One region of the Phyllobacterium sp. A18/5-2 genome, then DNA from elsewhere that is predicted to be linked to it. Evidence: riboswitches for the same ligand, from Rfam matches in the RefSeq annotation. Region 1 holds a riboswitch; the other holds the start of a gene.

What was found. A riboswitch is a leader RNA that binds a small molecule or an ion and turns the genes downstream of it on or off. The one in region 1 is predicted to bind thiamine pyrophosphate.
Region 2: another riboswitch for thiamine pyrophosphate. It lies ahead of thiC (phosphomethylpyrimidine synthase ThiC); the one in region 1 lies ahead of thiB (thiamine ABC transporter substrate binding subunit).

Annotation. Positions count from the first base shown of each region.
Region 1 is NZ_CP104966.1:1,049,983-1,057,834, reverse strand. Features, by position in the region: gene N8E89_RS05305 (CarD family transcriptional regulator) at 1-422, shown strand, start outside; gene N8E89_RS05300 (M48 family metalloprotease) at 472-1,980, opposite strand; gene thiQ (thiamine ABC transporter ATP-binding protein) at 2,099-2,851, opposite strand; gene thiP (thiamine/thiamine pyrophosphate ABC transporter permease) at 2,844-4,478, opposite strand; gene thiB (thiamine ABC transporter substrate binding subunit) at 4,483-5,499, opposite strand; TPP riboswitch at 5,544-5,663, opposite strand; partial or broken gene N8E89_RS05280 (thiamine diphosphokinase) at 6,294-6,930, shown strand; gene N8E89_RS05275 (YMGG-like glycine zipper-containing protein) at 7,024-7,305, shown strand; gene N8E89_RS05270 (YMGG-like glycine zipper-containing protein) at 7,442-7,768, shown strand.
Region 2 is NZ_CP104966.1:271,158-279,009, forward strand. Features, by position in the region: gene N8E89_RS01380 (sulfate ABC transporter substrate-binding protein) at 1-894, opposite strand, end outside; gene N8E89_RS01385 (hypothetical protein) at 1,183-1,458, opposite strand; gene N8E89_RS01390 (RrF2 family transcriptional regulator) at 1,667-2,116, shown strand; partial or broken gene N8E89_RS01395 (thiazole synthase) at 2,146-2,923, opposite strand; gene thiS (sulfur carrier protein ThiS) at 2,928-3,125, opposite strand; gene thiO (glycine oxidase ThiO) at 3,122-4,081, opposite strand; partial or broken gene thiC (phosphomethylpyrimidine synthase ThiC) at 4,086-5,905, opposite strand; TPP riboswitch at 6,010-6,126, opposite strand; gene N8E89_RS28935 (NADPH-dependent FMN reductase) at 6,275-6,556, opposite strand; gene N8E89_RS28940 (NADPH-dependent FMN reductase) at 6,513-6,743, opposite strand; gene rpsU (30S ribosomal protein S21) at 6,931-7,203, opposite strand; gene N8E89_RS01425 (RidA family protein) at 7,455-7,799, opposite strand.

The sequences.
Region 1 (7,852 bases):
CTGTTGCCAAAGCAACTGCAATTGGCATGCGCAAGCTCTCCGAGACCGACTATGTCGATCGTGCGTTGAAGGTTGTACAGGGTCGCGCCCGCATCAAGCGCACCATGTGGTCCCGCCGTGCACAGGAATACGATGCGAAGATCAATTCAGGCGACCTGATCTCGATCTCCGAAGTCGTCCGCGACCTTTTCCGTGCTGACAACCAGCCGGAGCAGTCCTATTCGGAACGCCAGCTTTATGAAGCAGCGCTCGATCGGATGGCTCGTGAAATTTCCGCGGTCAACAAGATGTCGGAAACCGAAGCGGTTCGCCTGATCGAAGTCAACCTTGCCAAGGGACCGAAGCGTGGTGCAAAAGCCGAGGCGGATGCCGAAGTGGAAGCAGATTCCGTTGTGGAAGACGAGCAGGAAGAAGCCGCATAAGCGGGTTCATTCGATTATTTAAAAAAGGCCCGGCATTGCCGGGCCTTTTTTATTCACTAATGACTTTGACCTTGTCCCCGACTGACACAGTCCCCCCGGGCGGTAACGCATTGATCAGCCGGAAGAGATCGAGTTTGCGCTCGGTTCCCATGATCTGGTTAGAGAGACTGGTCAAAGTATCGCCGGGTCTAACCGTGACGACACGGATGCGCAGCGGCTTGATGTTGGCCTTTTCTTGCGGCGTCAACAGGCGGAAACTTTGTATCACTGTCTGCGACGCGGGTGTCAGCGCAGTGCTACCGGTCGGAGCCGCGGTCAGGAAGCGATAAATCCGGTCGCCGGCGTTGACAACAAAAATGTCAAACTCCCAGCGATCGGCCCTGGCCTTGGCGCTTGCTGCCGGCATCCCGTTGAAAGTTGTGGCTGTCACGCTCGCACCGTCCAGACCCGTAACCCAGCCGCTGCGCATGTAGTCGGTCATGGACGGACTGCCCGAAACCTGCGTTCCATCAAAGCGGACCGCCACCTCGCCAGGTCCCGTGGCCATGACTGCGTCGGCACTGTTGTCGATGACGAAACCATCGGGAACGGTGAAGCTCACGCCGAGCAGCGGGTGAACAAAGCTCCGTCCGCGCACATAACCCTCCTCCGGCGTGTCGCCATAGAGAATGCCGTCAATGCCCTGGAGAAAGGAATCACGATCGGTTGTGCCAACGCCCGGTGCCCCGACGCGGCGAGCGTGGCCGCGGGCGAGCTCGATGCGTTGCGGTGCCGAAGGGTGGCTGGCCAGAAAGTCGAGGCTGGCATCTGTCGCACCTGAGACAGTGCGGAAATCCGCATAGGATGCCATCGATTGCAGGAAGCGGGCGGCGGCGAACGGATCATAGCCTGCTTCACCAATCATCTTGATCCCGATAGCATCCGCCTGCAGTTCCTGATTGCGCGAGAATTGCGCCATCCGCAACTTGCCGCGGATCAAGGCTTCGCGTCCGGCGCTATCATCCTGCAGAACCTCCGAGACAACACGTCCGGCGATCTGCGCCTCCTGTTCGCGCTGCTGGCGTTCGATACCATGATTGGCGATCACGTGGCCCATTTCGTGTGCAATGACAGCGGAAAGTTCGGCACTGTCATTCGCAAGCGCCAGCAGACCGCGCGTCACGTAGAGATAGCCGCCCGGCAAAGCGAACGCATTGATGTTGGGCGAGTTCAGGATGGTGATGCGGTAGGTGTGGGTCGGATTGTCGGAGACAGTGGTCAGATTACCCACGACCTTGGCAACCATTCGTTCCAGCTTGGCGTCCTTGTACTCTCCGCCATAGGTCGCAAGAATACGCGGATGCTGCTCAGCACTGAGTTTTGCCAACCGGTCGTTCTTGGTAACATTGTCGACGGTCACCGGGTTCGATGAAGGACCGAGCGCATCTTCCTTGCCGACATTGAGCACCTGGCACCCTGACAGGAACGCAAGCAATAGCGTCGCCGGCGCAAGGTTCCTGCGGCGAGCGGCTTGAAGCCATCCGTTGCCAGTGGGGGAGTTAAGCGAACCCAGAATCATGTCCTCGTTGTCGTAGCGCATCAGCAGACTCGTATGTCTGTGTTCTTGCTAGCCCGACAAACAGCCTTGAGCAAGAAATTCATTGTCCTCTTAAAGAAGGCAAGGCGTCGAAAATATGTCAAAGGTCAGAGTCTTTCACACCGAGGTATTTCCGCAACAGCGACGGTCTCTTGTCTGACAATAATTCTTTCGCAGGCCCTGAAGCGACGATTTTACCGTGTTCGAGATAGAACAGCGTCGAGGGCAGGCGCAATGCATCTTCCGGATGATGCGTCACCATAACGATTGTCATCCTTGTATCCTCTTGCAGATTTCCGACGAGATCGAGCATTTCGTGGCGCAGCGCGGGTCCCAGCGAAGCAAAAGCTTCGTCCAGGAGAAGCACGGGCCGGTTGCGCACAAGGGCGCGGGCAATGGCCACGCGCTGGCGTTCGCCACCGGATAACGCTTCCGGCTTGCGTTCTTCCTTGCCCGCGAGACCGACTTTCCGGATCGCTTCGCTCACGGCGGTACGATCCGCATCGTTCAATTTGAGGTCTGGCTGGCGGCCCAGCCCGACATTTGCGGCAACATCAAGATGCGCAAAGAGATTGTTGTCCTGAAAAACCATGGAAACGGGGCGCCGGGCCGGCGGTGCATGCGTCACATCTTGGCCACCGATCAGAATCCTGCCAGACTTTGCCGTTTCAAACCCCGCGATGAGATTAAGCAGCGTGGACTTTCCGGACCCGCTTGGGCCGATAATGGCGGCTATCGAGGATGGTGCGATGGCGAGATCGAAATGCATAGCCATGTCGCCAAAGTCGAAGCCCACTGCATCGAGCCGGATCGACGCGCCGTCGCTCGCATGTGGCCCGGAAGGCTTAGCCATTATTTCCGCTCTCTTTTCTTGCCAGGCGGCTTGCCCCCCGGTCGGCTATTATCATCAGGAGAAGGCAAAGAAAACCGAGGATAAGAGCCAGACCGGCGGCATCTTCAGTGCGATAGCTTCCCATGCGCTGCAGCAAAAGAAATGGCAGCGTTTGAATAGAATTGTTGCCAAAAAGTGCAATGGTTCCCAGATCACCGAGCGACAGCGCCATGGCAAAGGCAAACGCAACGCCCAAGGGCCGGGCAAGTGCAGGCCAATCAATTAGCCGGAGCCGGTTCCATCCGGCAATGCCAAGTTGTGCACAGAGCCGGTTATGGCGGCTGGCCGCTGTGTCCCATGACGGGCGCAGAATCCGGAAGGCAAAGGGTATAGCCATCGCTGCGTTGACACTCACGACCATGATCGGCGCAAGACTGAACGGATCGACGAAATGGCGCGACAGGATGAACCAGCCCGCGCCGATCACGATAGGCGGGACGACCATGATCAGGCTTGCACCAAGATCGAGCGCACGCTCGAAGAGCGTGGGTGGCGCGTCACGGCGCTCATTGGCGAGATATTCGCGAGCCATGACCAGTGCGAGCGAAATAATCAGTGAAAGGGCCGCGGCACTTGCGCCAAGGATAAGGCTCGTCAAGATCGCCTGCCAGACAAGCCTTTCGCTGAGCAGCCGGAGCAGATCGGCTGCAAGGCCCGAGACAACGGTTCCAGCAATGGGAAGTCCCACAAACACCAGGCCAAAAAGGATCAGCCCGCCGTCCAGCAGTTTTGCTCCAAGCGGCGGCCTGTCAAAACGACGTGTTGCCGTGTGCAGACTAAACCCTTCTTCCGCCGGCCGGCCGCTCAGCCCCAGCACCGCCAGAACTGCGATTGTCAGGCAGAGTTGCAGCAGCGTCAGCGACACCGCACGTGCAATGTCGAAGTCGAAATGCAACGCTTGGTAAATCGCAACTTCCAGTGTCGTTGCCCGCGGTCCGCCGCCGAGCGTCAGGACAATGGTGAAGGAAGTTATGCATAGCATGAAGATCAAGCCGGCGATGCCGGAGAGATTGCGCCGGATGACGGGCCATTCGATCAGCCGGAAGCGCGCCCATCCATTCATGCCTAATTGGGACGCCAGCTTCCAGTAATCTTCGGGGATGGAATCGAGGCCAGACAGAATCAGCCGGGTCGCAAGAGGCAGGTTGAAAAATACGTGGGCAATGAGGATGCCGGTCAGACCGTAGATATCGGGTTTCGCGTCAAGGCCGAGCGCGCGGAAGGTCGCTGCCAGCAGTCCATTGCGGCCGTAGATGCTGGTAATGCCAAGGACCGCGACCAATGCCGGCAACGCCAGCGGCAGAGCAAAGAGCCGCAGGATCATGGCGCGTCCGGGGAACGCCGGATGCGCATGCAGCGCACGGGCGAGCGGAACGGCAAGGGCCACCGACAGCAGCATCGACAGAAGCGCCTGCACCAGCGTGAAGCGCGCAATACGCCATAAATAACTGTCGAAAGTGGCAAAGCCCTCCGTGCGGCCGCCCATCGCTTCAATCGCCAGACTCAACAATGCGCCTCCGGCAAGAATGGCCAGAAGGGCGAGGGCGGACGCCCCCGCCAGAGGTTTCAAGGAGCGGTCTGCCGTCACAGCATTACAAACTCATGGCTGACAACCATTCATCGATCCAGGCCTTGCGGTTCTTTGAGACCTCCTCCGGTGACAAGATCAAAGTCTTTGCTGGCTTCACCAGCGTTTCAAAAGCCGGGTTGAGCGCAGTGCTCGTCTTGGCGGCGGGAAACATCCAATTGTTCTCCGGGATTGCATCCTGAAACGCCGGACTGGTCATGAACGTCAGGAACTGTGCGGATAACGGGTTTTTGGCGCCATTGGCTGTCTGGCCCGCAACCTCCACTTGCAGATAATGACCTTCCTCAAAGGGAGCGGCCTTGTAACGATCGGTCTTTTCAGCAACGATATGATAGGCAGGCGAGGTGGTATAGGAAAGCACAAGCGGCGCTTCGCCCTTGGTGAATAGCCCGTAGGCTTCCGACCAGCCCGGTGTTACCGTCAATACGCGGTCCTTCAGTTTGCCCCAGGCTTCGCCAGCCTTATCGCCATAGACCGATTTCACCCATAGCAGCAGACCGAGGCCAGGCGTCGAGGTGCGCGGATCTTCGATGACGATCTTCTGCTTCGGGTCGCCCTCGACAAGTTCCTTCAGGCTGCCAGGAGGATTTTTCAGTTTTTCCGTGTCGTAGATCACAGCGAAATAGCCATAGTCAAAGGGCACGAACGTATCGTCCTGATAGCCGCCGGGTATGGAGATGGCACTTGTGTCGATGCCGTGCGGTGCAAAGAGGCCGGTTTCGCTGGCCTCGTAGGTCAAATTGGTGTCAAGTCCGAGGACGACATCTGCCTTGGTGGAAGGACCCTCGAGTTTGAGCCGGTTGAGCAGGGCAACCCCATCAGTGACTGCCACAAACTCGACGGTGCAGCCGCACTGCTTTTCGAAAGCTTCCTTGATTTTCGGACCAGGACCCCACTCTGCAGTGAAACTTTCATAGGTATAGACGGTTAGCTTGCCCTCGGCCTTCGCCGGGGCTGTCAGGCCGAGCGCCAATGCGCCGGCCAGGATTACTAATTTCACAAGTGTATTGAACGGCCGCATCGGCGTCTCCATAGTTACAATTCAAAAGGATTGATGCGCCGGCTTTTACTGCCGCGTCTAATCCCTCCGCCGGTACAAACCGGATCAGGTTCCGCGGGTTGGCAGGATTTCTCCCAAAGCCTCTCAGCCTGTCCTCGGTAAGGCAGGCACCCCGTTAGAGCGTTGCAAAGATTAAAGATAAAGCTGCAGGTGCGCAAGCGGGGCTATCTGCGGGCTCAATGATATGTTTCCTCCCCCGCCACACCCTCATCTCTGAGTCTGGCCATTGAGTGGTTGGGGAAGACGGGCGCCTCTCTCCAACAATTGCGGGGCACATCCCTCTCCGTAATTGGAGGGTACATTTGCACAAAACTCGGCGGGATCCAGCGGAGTGATAGTTCCGGCGGCACGCTTCCGGCCCTCCACAGTTGGGGAGGTTAGGGCAATGGATTGCTTATGAAACGCTTACGCCGCACAGCGTTTTTCCAACTCGAATGCTGATTTCGGGGGCGCTATTTTCGCCGGACCATCCACAACGGACCGGTTCACGCGAAAGGATCAGCCATGTTTCGTGGTCAAGGGTTTCAATATTCAACTGTGAGGGTTCAATCGACCATAAGGCCGGTGAAGCCGCATGCGATCCTGTTACGGCGCAGAAGACAAAAACTGGTTCCTGCGATCTCGCCAGGCCTCGTTCTAGTCATCGGCGTTGCCATTGCCGGAGTTATGGCCATTTTCCTCGGCATGTCGGGATAGTTTCAACCCAGCTTTATCAAAGCTATGCGACCGGCCCCGCCGCATGCTATGGGCGCTTTATGAGCAAATTCGTTATCCTTCTCGGCGGAACCGTTCACGTCTCCGACCGTCTTCGGCAACTTGTCTCCGGCGCGCGCGTCCTGGCGGCCGATGGCGGCATCGCACACGCTGACATATTAGGTCTCGCACCCGAGCTATGGCTTGGCGATTTCGATCTCGACATCGCCGGAGCTCGAGGCAAAGTATGCCCATGTGCCACGGGTCGTATTTCCGGCGGCCAAAGACATGACCGATGGCGAGCTTGCATTGAACGAGGCCTACAGGCTCGGCGCCAGCGAAGTCATCCTGTGCGGCGCTTTCGGCGGATCGCGCACCGATCACACGCTCCTGCATTTGACGATGGCGACGGCTCACGCAGCCGAAGGACGCAAGCTTGTCCTTTCCAGCGGCAGCGAGGAAGCACACCCGCTGGTTGCAGGAGTTTATGATTTCGATTTTGCCGACGGGACGCTCTTCAGCATCGTTGCGTTTACGCCATTGCAGGGGCTTTCGATTGAGGGCGCGCGCTGGCCTTTGAAAAATATGGAACTTTTTTTCGGTTCATCTCTTACAGTATCGAATGCTGTGTGTGGAAATCTCCACGTATCGCTCCATTCGGGTAAAGCGATCCTGATTGCTGCCCCGCAAATCGCCTAACGCTTGTAAAACAAAGCGGAAAGTGTAATTGTTGCGGCACAGCATTGGGGACGCAAGCTGGTGAGTTTGGTTTTTAAACGGGAGAGGTCTTCCATGTTGAAAAGTTTGTCTACAATAGCAGTTGCAGGGCTTTTGGCTTTGTCGGTGGCTGGTTGTACAACCAGCGATCAGCGCGTTGCTGGTTATGGCGTCGGTGGCGCCGCCTTGGGCGCATTGGCCGGCGGTGCTATTGATGGAGGCAGAGGCGCCTTGGCGGGTGCTGCAATTGGTGGCGCCGGTGGTGCTCTTGTGGGCGCTGCAACCAATCCGCGCTCCAGCGGCTACTGCACTTATCAAAACCGCTACGGCGAACGTTATCGGGCTCCTTGCCGTTAATAACTTCAAGCGCAAGCGCATTGCAAACAGGCCGGACTTCCGGCCTGTTCTGTTTCGGTGAACAGGAACGATCTTTCTTCTGCCGCATTAGGTAAGCAGGATCGTGCCGCACTTATATGAATTGAGAGGATTAAATATGAGATTTCGTCTTACCGCCGTAGCGGTTTCAGCGCTTCTGGCAGTATCTGTTGCCGGTTGTGCAACAAGTGAGCAGAATCAGCGTGCCGGGACGGGTGCCTTGATTGGCGGCGGCGTTGGTGCGCTGGCCGGACAGGCTCTGGGACGTGACACGAAGAGCACGATTGTCGGTGCCGCCGGTGGCGCGCTGCTCGGTGCTGCTGTCGGAACGGCGACGACGCCGCGCGGGCAGGATCAGAATTTATGCCGTTACCAGCGCCGTGACGGTTCGATTTATACTGCTCCCTGCGAGGGTAGCGGCGGCGGCTATGGCGGCGGTTACTGACCGGAGCTTTGCCGGATTAATTCGAGACAGGCCGGAATTTCCGGCCTGTTTCATTTGACAGAGGCGGCATTCTCGCCGACAAGG
Region 2 (7,852 bases), 780 kb from region 1:
TTGCGCGGCGTATTTTTCCTTCACCGTTTCGTCGTTCACCCGGTTGAAATTCTGCGCGAGAATGTCCTGCCCTTCCGGCGAATAGAGGAACTTCAGATAGCTTTCAGCAATGGCACGCGATCCCCGTTTGTCGACAACCTTATCAACGACGGTTACCGGAAATTCGGCCAGGAGACTTACCGGCGGGACGACCGCTTCGTATTTGTCTTCGCCAAGCTGCTTGCGCGTCCCCAATACTTCCGCCTCGAACGTGATCAGCACATCGCCGATGCCGCGTTCTGCAAATGTGGTCGTGGCCGCACGGCCGCCCGTATCGAATACCGGCACATTGGCGAACAGCTTCTTCACGAATTCCTGTGCCTTGGCTTCGTCCTTGTTGTTCGCCTCGAGCGCGTAGGCATAGGCCGCAAGATAAGTATAGCGCGCATTGCCAGATGTCTTGGGGTTGGGGAAGATTACCTTGACGTCGTCACGAACCAGATCATCCCAGTTCTTGATTTGTTTTGGATTCCCTGCCCGGACGAGAAAGGCAGGCAGTGAATAATAGGGCGATGAATTGTTCGGGAGACGCGACTGCCAATCGGCAGGAATGAAGTCACCCTTGTCGTGCAGAACCTGAACATCGGTCACCTGATTGAAGGTAACGACATCGGCTTCGAGCCCCTCAAGGATGGAGCGCGCTTGCTTCGAAGAACCGGCATGCGACTGGTTGACGGTTATATCCTTGCCAGCTTCTTGTTTGTAAGCGGCGGTGAAGGCCTTGTCGATCTGCTCATAAAGCTCACGAGAAATATCGTAGGAAACATTGAGGATTTCGCTCGGCTCGTCGGCGGCCTTGACCGGAGTGAGGCTCAGGCTCAGCGCCACCGCGGCATATACGAACAGTCTTTTCATTGAATTCTCCCAAGCTCGCCGGCGCACTTGCACCGCCGCATTGCATTCGCCACCCGATCCGCGCGACCTGATTGAAACGCGGACAATTTTTGCGAGGATGCCGGTAAAACCAGCGCTGCGGAAGAATTTATGTTCCAATGTCCTGGACTGAACTGAAATCAAATACTGCGAATGAAACAAAACAGAGCAAGCAGCCTGCAATCCGCGGCGCTGCCTGCTCTAGAGCAAGTTTTGTCTATTTAGAATCGTTCTGCCGGAGGGAATTCTTGCCTGAATATTGGAAAAGACTCACCAAAAACCGCGATGCTGCCAGCACCAGAGGAAATCTTCCTCGGTCCAGTTGCGGTGCTTCTTGGCCGAAGCTTCCTCGCTGTCGCGTTGCTTCAGATCGCCTGCATTCCGATCAAGAGTTTCAGCAGCAAAAACGCCCCGCCACAAGCGTTCCGCCCGATTAAAAATGCCTGATACTTCACTGTACATTGCGACCTCCATAAACAATTCGGTTGCAGAGTGCAGTTGCCTTTTGCGGTCAACCGATAGCCGATGATGACTGCTTGAAATCATTTGTCAACAATCTCTACCGGGTTAATCGTGTATGGATTTTGAAGCGATCTTCGTTGAAATCTTAATGAATTATTATTTTTCAGGGTCTTACACATTATTTTTGAGACATTTATCGGCCGCAGAAAAACTCATTTTTTTAACATTTTTACACTAGAAAATGCGGTGCGAGGGACTATGACTGCACCACAACGGTAGTCAGGCAAGAAAAATGATATCGCAAAAAGCCAAATATGCTCTGCGGGCGCTCGTCGTTCTGGCCAGGGCAGATGCCGAGAAGGCTCTCTTCATCTCGGATATCGCGGAAGAACAGAACATTCCAAAGAAGTTTCTTGAACAGATTCTGCTTGATCTGAAGCATCAGGGCATTGTCATGAGCCGTCGTGGCAAGATGGGCGGCTATCTGCTGCTCAAGCCAGCCGAAGACATCACCTTCGGCGAAGTGCTCCGCCTCATTGATGGCCCGATCGCACCTCTGCCTTGCCTGAGCAAGATCGCCTATCGCCGCTGCGAGGATTGCCAGAGCGAGGAGACATGCGAAATCCGTCATGTTTTCAACGAGGTTGCCAATGTCACGCGCGGCGTTCTCGACAGGACGACCATCGCCGATTGTCTCGTCTATGGCGAGGACGGTAAGATTGCCGAGATGCTCGACAGCTAGGGCCTCGGGCCTTGAGCTTGCAGACCCAGCTATTGCGCAAACACCGCCTTGCCAATCACCGGCGTTGACGGCACAGCCACATCGCGCGGCTCCAGCATGCCGGCGTGATAAGCAGCCCGCCCTGCCTGCGTTGCTAATGCGAATGCGCCCGCCATCGCTACCGGATCAGCCGCCTTTGCCACCGCAGTGTTGAGCAGGACCGCGTCAAACCCAAGCTCCATAACCGTCGCCGCATGCGAAGGACGTCCCAGACCGGCATCGATGATCATTGGAACTTCAGGAAAATGTCCCCGCAATGACCGTAATGCATACAAATTGAGCGGACCGAGCGCCGAACCTATTGGCGCGCACCATGGCATCAACACTTCGCATCCAACGTCCAGCAGGCGCTCGGCGACTACAAGATCATCTGTCGTATAGGGAAAGACCTTGAACCCGTCATCGGACAAGACACGGGCAGCCTCGACCAGCGCAAATACGTCAGGCTGCAGCGTATCATGATTGCCGATAACCTCGAGCTTGATCCAGTCGGTCGTAAACACATCCCGCGCCATCTGCGCTGTGAGGACAGCCTCCTTGACCGTATGGCATCCAGCCGTATTCGGCAGAATGTGCGTTCCCAGTGACCGGACAAGTGACCAGAACCTGTCACCGGATTTACGACCGGCCATTTCACGGCGGAGCGATACGGTGATGATTTCCGTGCCGGAAGCTTTGATCGAGATCCGCCAGGATGGCAGGCGAAGGATATTGCGCCGTCCCCAACAAAAGCCGGGAGGAAAGTTCGGTCTTGTAGAGTCTCAGCATGGGGTTAGCCCCCCTGCCGCGGAGTGAGAACTTCAACCCGATCGCCGTCATTCAAGCGGCAAGCCCAACGATCGGGTGACCGTACCAATTCGCCGTTCACTGCTGTCGCCAGCCACTCGCCCTCGAACTCCAGCTCCCTGAGCAAAGCGTCAAGAGATTGCGCGGCAACGTCCTGCGGTTCACCATTGACGACAAGTTTCATGGGCTTTCGCTCCTGGTTTGAAAAATCATGTCAGCGGCCCGCATAGCCATCGCCGGTGCAAGCAGAAATCCGTGCCGATAAAGTCCATTGATGCTGATCGTGTGTCCTTCGCGTGCCACACGCGGCAGATTGTCCGGGTAGGCCGGGCGTACCCCAGCCCCCGTCTCGATGACTTCGGCCTCCCCAAACGCCGGATGCAGACTATAGACCGCGTTGAGCAATTCCATCATCGAACGCGCCGTGATCGGTCCATGCGAGTCGCTTTCAATCATCGTCGCGCCCACCATGAAGGTGTTGTCCTCACGCGGCACGACATAGGCCGGGAAGCGCGGGTGAACGAGCCGGACCGGACGCGATAGCGAGATATCAGGTGTGCGCAAGATCAGCATTTCCCCGCGCACACCGCGTATGTCCTCATCGGCCGCAGGGTACCCGGTGCAATCAATGATCCAATCAAAGCTGCCCGCAGCAGAATGCGATAGATCCGTTTCAAACGAAACGCCCGCGGTGGCAAGCCTTGCGGCCAGACTTATCAGTACGTGTCTCGGGTCGAGATGTGCTTCCCCTTCAAAGAACAAACCTCTGCGAAAGCGCCCGGCCAGATCAGGCTCAAGCGCTGCAATGGCCTCTTCCTTGACCACTTCATAGCCGGATGTCCGCGACCCGAACCGGTCAACTTCCCTGACGTCGCGCGCCGGGGCAAGGACCAGCGTACCGTTGCGAATGACGGAGCCGGGCAGCGCGGCGTCCCACCAGTCCGCTGCTCGCAAACCGAGATCCACAACCACCTGGTCGGCGCTTTCCCGCTCGCAATAGGGGGCAAGCATGCCCCCTGCATACCAGGAGGCTCGCCCGCTGGTGAGAGGATCCAAGACCGTTACATGCGCCCCGCGCGACGCGAGTTCGTGGGCAGCGGCGAGCCCCGCGACGCCGGCGCCTCTGACCAGAACGTCCACGATGTCAGGCCTCGCTGTTGAGCGGCATGTAGAGATCGCCGCCCTCGCGGAATTTCTCCGCCATGGCTGCCATGCCCTCCTTCTGCGCTTCGGCGCGGATGTCGTGGGAAATGCGCATGGAGCAGAACTTCGGTCCGCACATTGAACAGAAATGCGCCACCTTGTGCGCTTCCTTGGGCAAGGTTTCATCGTGATAGAGCCGTGCCGTTTCGGGATCGAGCGAAAGGTTGAACTGGTCTTCCCAACGGAACTCGAAGCGCGCCCGCGACAGGGCGTCATCACGCAGCTTCGCCGCCGGATGCCCCTTGGCGAGATCCGCCGCGTGGGCGGCGATCTTGTAAGTGATCACGCCGACTTTTACGTCGTCGCGGTTGGGCAGGCCAAGATGCTCTTTCGGCGTCACATAGCACAACATCGCCGTGCCGAACCAGCCGATCATCGCGGCACCAATACCCGACGTGATGTGGTCGTAGCCCGGGGCGATATCTGTGGTGAGCGGTCCAAGCGTATAGAATGGCGCCTCGCCGCAAACGGCAAGCTGCTTGTCCATGTTTTCCTTGATCTTGTGCATCGGGACGTGACCCGGCCCCTCGATCATCACCTGGCAGTCCTTGGCCCAGGCGATCTGCGTGAGTTCGCCGAGCGTTTCAAGTTCGGCAAATTGCGCCGCATCATTGGCATCGGCGATCGAACCCGGGCGAAGGCCGTCACCCAGAGAAAAGCTCACATCATAGGCACGGCAGATATCGCAGATCTCCTCGAAATGCTCGTAAAGGAAGCTCTCGCGGTGGTGATGGAGGCACCACTTGGCCATGATCGAACCGCCGCGCGATACGATGCCTGTCACGCGGTTCACCGTCAGGGGGATGTAATGCAGGCGCACGCCGGCATGGATGGTGAAATAGTCCACCCCCTGCTCTGCTTGCTCGATCAGCGTATCGCGGTAGATCTCCCAGGTGAGGTCCTCGGCGATGCCGCCAACCTTCTCCAGCGCCTGATACAGCGGCACGGTCCCGATCGGCACCGGAGAATTCCTGATGATCCATTCGCGAATATTGTGGATGTTGCGCCCGGTGGAGAGATCCATCACCGTATCCGCACCCCAGCGGATCGCCCAGACCATCTTCTCCACTTCCTCCGCCATGGAGGACGTGACGGCGGAATTGCCGATATTGGCGTTAATTTTGACCAGGAAGTTGCGGCCGATGATCATCGGCTCAAGTTCTGGATGGTTGATATTGGCCGGAATGATGGCCCTGCCGCGGGCTATTTCCTCGCGAACGAATTCCGGGGTCACATAGTCCGGCACGGAAGCGCCAAATGACTCGCCGTCGCGCACAGCGGCCGTTCTCGCCGCCTCACGGCCAAGATTTTCACGGATCGCGACATATTCCATTTCCGGCGTGATAATGCCGGCTCGTGCATAGGCGAGCTGGGTAACGGCCTTGCTGCCCGCTGCCTTCTGCGGCTGATTGCGGATCGGAAATTCCGGCGTCAGGCGCTCGCCGGTGGCAAAACCATTGTCGGCGGGAATGATGTGCCGGCCCTCATAGGAATGGGTGTCACCTTGGGCGGCGAGCCACGGCTCGCGGATACGCGGCAGACCCTTGGCGATGTCAATCTCAACGGATGGATCTGTGTATCGGCCCGACGAGATCGTAAACCGTGAGGTTGGGTTCACCGGCAGTTGGATGAACAGCGATCTCGCGCATGGGCACGCGAGATCCCGGTGTGAATGCGACCCGGTTTATAGATTTTGGTGGAGGCAGGCAGCGGCCCGGTCGAAACCTTCGGGGCCTCGGTGATTTTTGCTATAGCGGTCATCATCAGGTTCCTTTGCAGTTTATTTGCGTGGAAACCCAGTTCTGTGCCGGAAGGATGAAAGGAGTTCGCGAGTCCGAAATACAAGTCGAGCCGAAGCACCAAACGCGAAGACTTTTGCACCGTCCCTACGCCAGTATGAACTGGATCAGGTTCAACGGGTCACTGCGCTGCAAAAGCCAGCAGTATCTCAGCCCCTTGTCGGGACTCCCCTGGTGAATAACCCTAACTGACCCGCTCGCGACTTCGTTGTCAAGCGGGTGAATGTCTTGCTATGCGCGAAGCTGTTTCAACGCGCCAGCCCATTTGGTTAGCTCGCCGAGCATGGTCGTTGTGCTTGTCACGATGATTTCACTCGGCTGGAATACGCCTTCATCGTTGATGTACTGCTGATACGAAGACACCGGAACGCCTTCCGGGATGGGAACCATGCGCAATCCGGCCATCAGTCCCTTGACTGATCTCGACCGAGCGCAAGCCTCCCGAGACGCCGCCATAGCTGACAAAACCCGCGGGCTTGTAGTTCCACTCCTGCCAGAGATAGATCATCGCATTGGTCAGAGACGGCGGCGTGAAGTAATCATATTCCGGGGTAACGAAAACATAGGCATCACCCGAGATCGATGATCTCGCTCCATTTGCGGGTGTGGGCATGTTCGTATTTTTTCAGGCGGGGGTGATTGGGTTCGTCAAAGATCGGCAGATTGATTTCGGCAAGATCGATCAGAACAGGTTCAAACCGGCCATCTTGCCTGGCAAATTCATTGAACCATTTTGCAACTGCCGGCCCGCCACGGCCGGGCCGTGTGCTGGCGATGATGATGTTGAGCCTGAGCGCCATTGTAACTCCATAGGACGGTTGAATCATGTCGCCTATGAATAGGAATGCCACGTCTCGCTTCACAAGAAGGCACTTTTTGGAAACCGGATAATTCTGTCAAAAGCCTTCATGAAAAACGAAACCCGCTACAGCAAAGGCTGTGCGGGTTCTGTCGTCTCAGCAAATGACCGGTCGGGCCGGTCAAGGATTATCTGTTGAAATCGCTGCCATTGTTGGCAGCCGGACGGGCGACGCGTTCCTTTTTCTTCGGACCGGGCAACAGGCCCTCGCGCTGTGCCTGTTTGCGTGCAGCCTTGCGGGCACGGCTCACGGCTTCTGCCTTTTCGCGGACACGGCGCTCGGACGGCTTTTCGAATGCCTGACGCGCCTTCATTTCACGGAAGAGACCCTCCCGTTGCATCTTCTTCTTCAGGACCCTCAGGGCCTGTTCAACATTGTTGTCACGGACGAGAACTTGCAATCGTTTTCCTTACCCATGCTTGCCTCGTCTTGCAGAACCACAATTGACCGCAATCAGACAAGCGTTTGAAGAATTGCCACTACGGCAATCCGGAGAAGCGCGGACTTTATGCATTTCCGCGCCAAAAATCCAGTGCGCCCGAGCAATTTACTCGGGCTTTCCTTTATTTCCCGCCAGTTATTCCGATCAGCCCGGCGGGTACCTTTTGTATTCCGGGACGCGGCAGCCCGATTTGGGCCCCGCGGACGAGATCAAATGGCTGCGGTGATGATGATCTCGACCTTGTATTCCGGAGTCGCGAGCTTGGCTTCGCCGGTTGCGCGTGCCGGTGTATTGGCCGGATCGACCCACGAATCCCAAACTGCATTCATCTCGCCGAAGTCTTTCATGTCATCGAGCCAGATAATGGCCTGCAGCAGCTTGGACTTGTCGGTACCCGCTTCCTTGAGGAGGCGATCGACTGCCGCCAGAACGTCCTTGGTCTGCTCGGTGACGCTCTTGCCTGGCCCGCCAACCTGACCGGCGAGATAGACAGTGTTGCCATGGATAACGGCCTGGCTCATGCGCGGACCAACTTCAATGCGACGAATGCTCATGGAAACTCTCCTCTAGCGATTTGCGAGCAGGCAGGCGCCTGCCTTGCATGCAT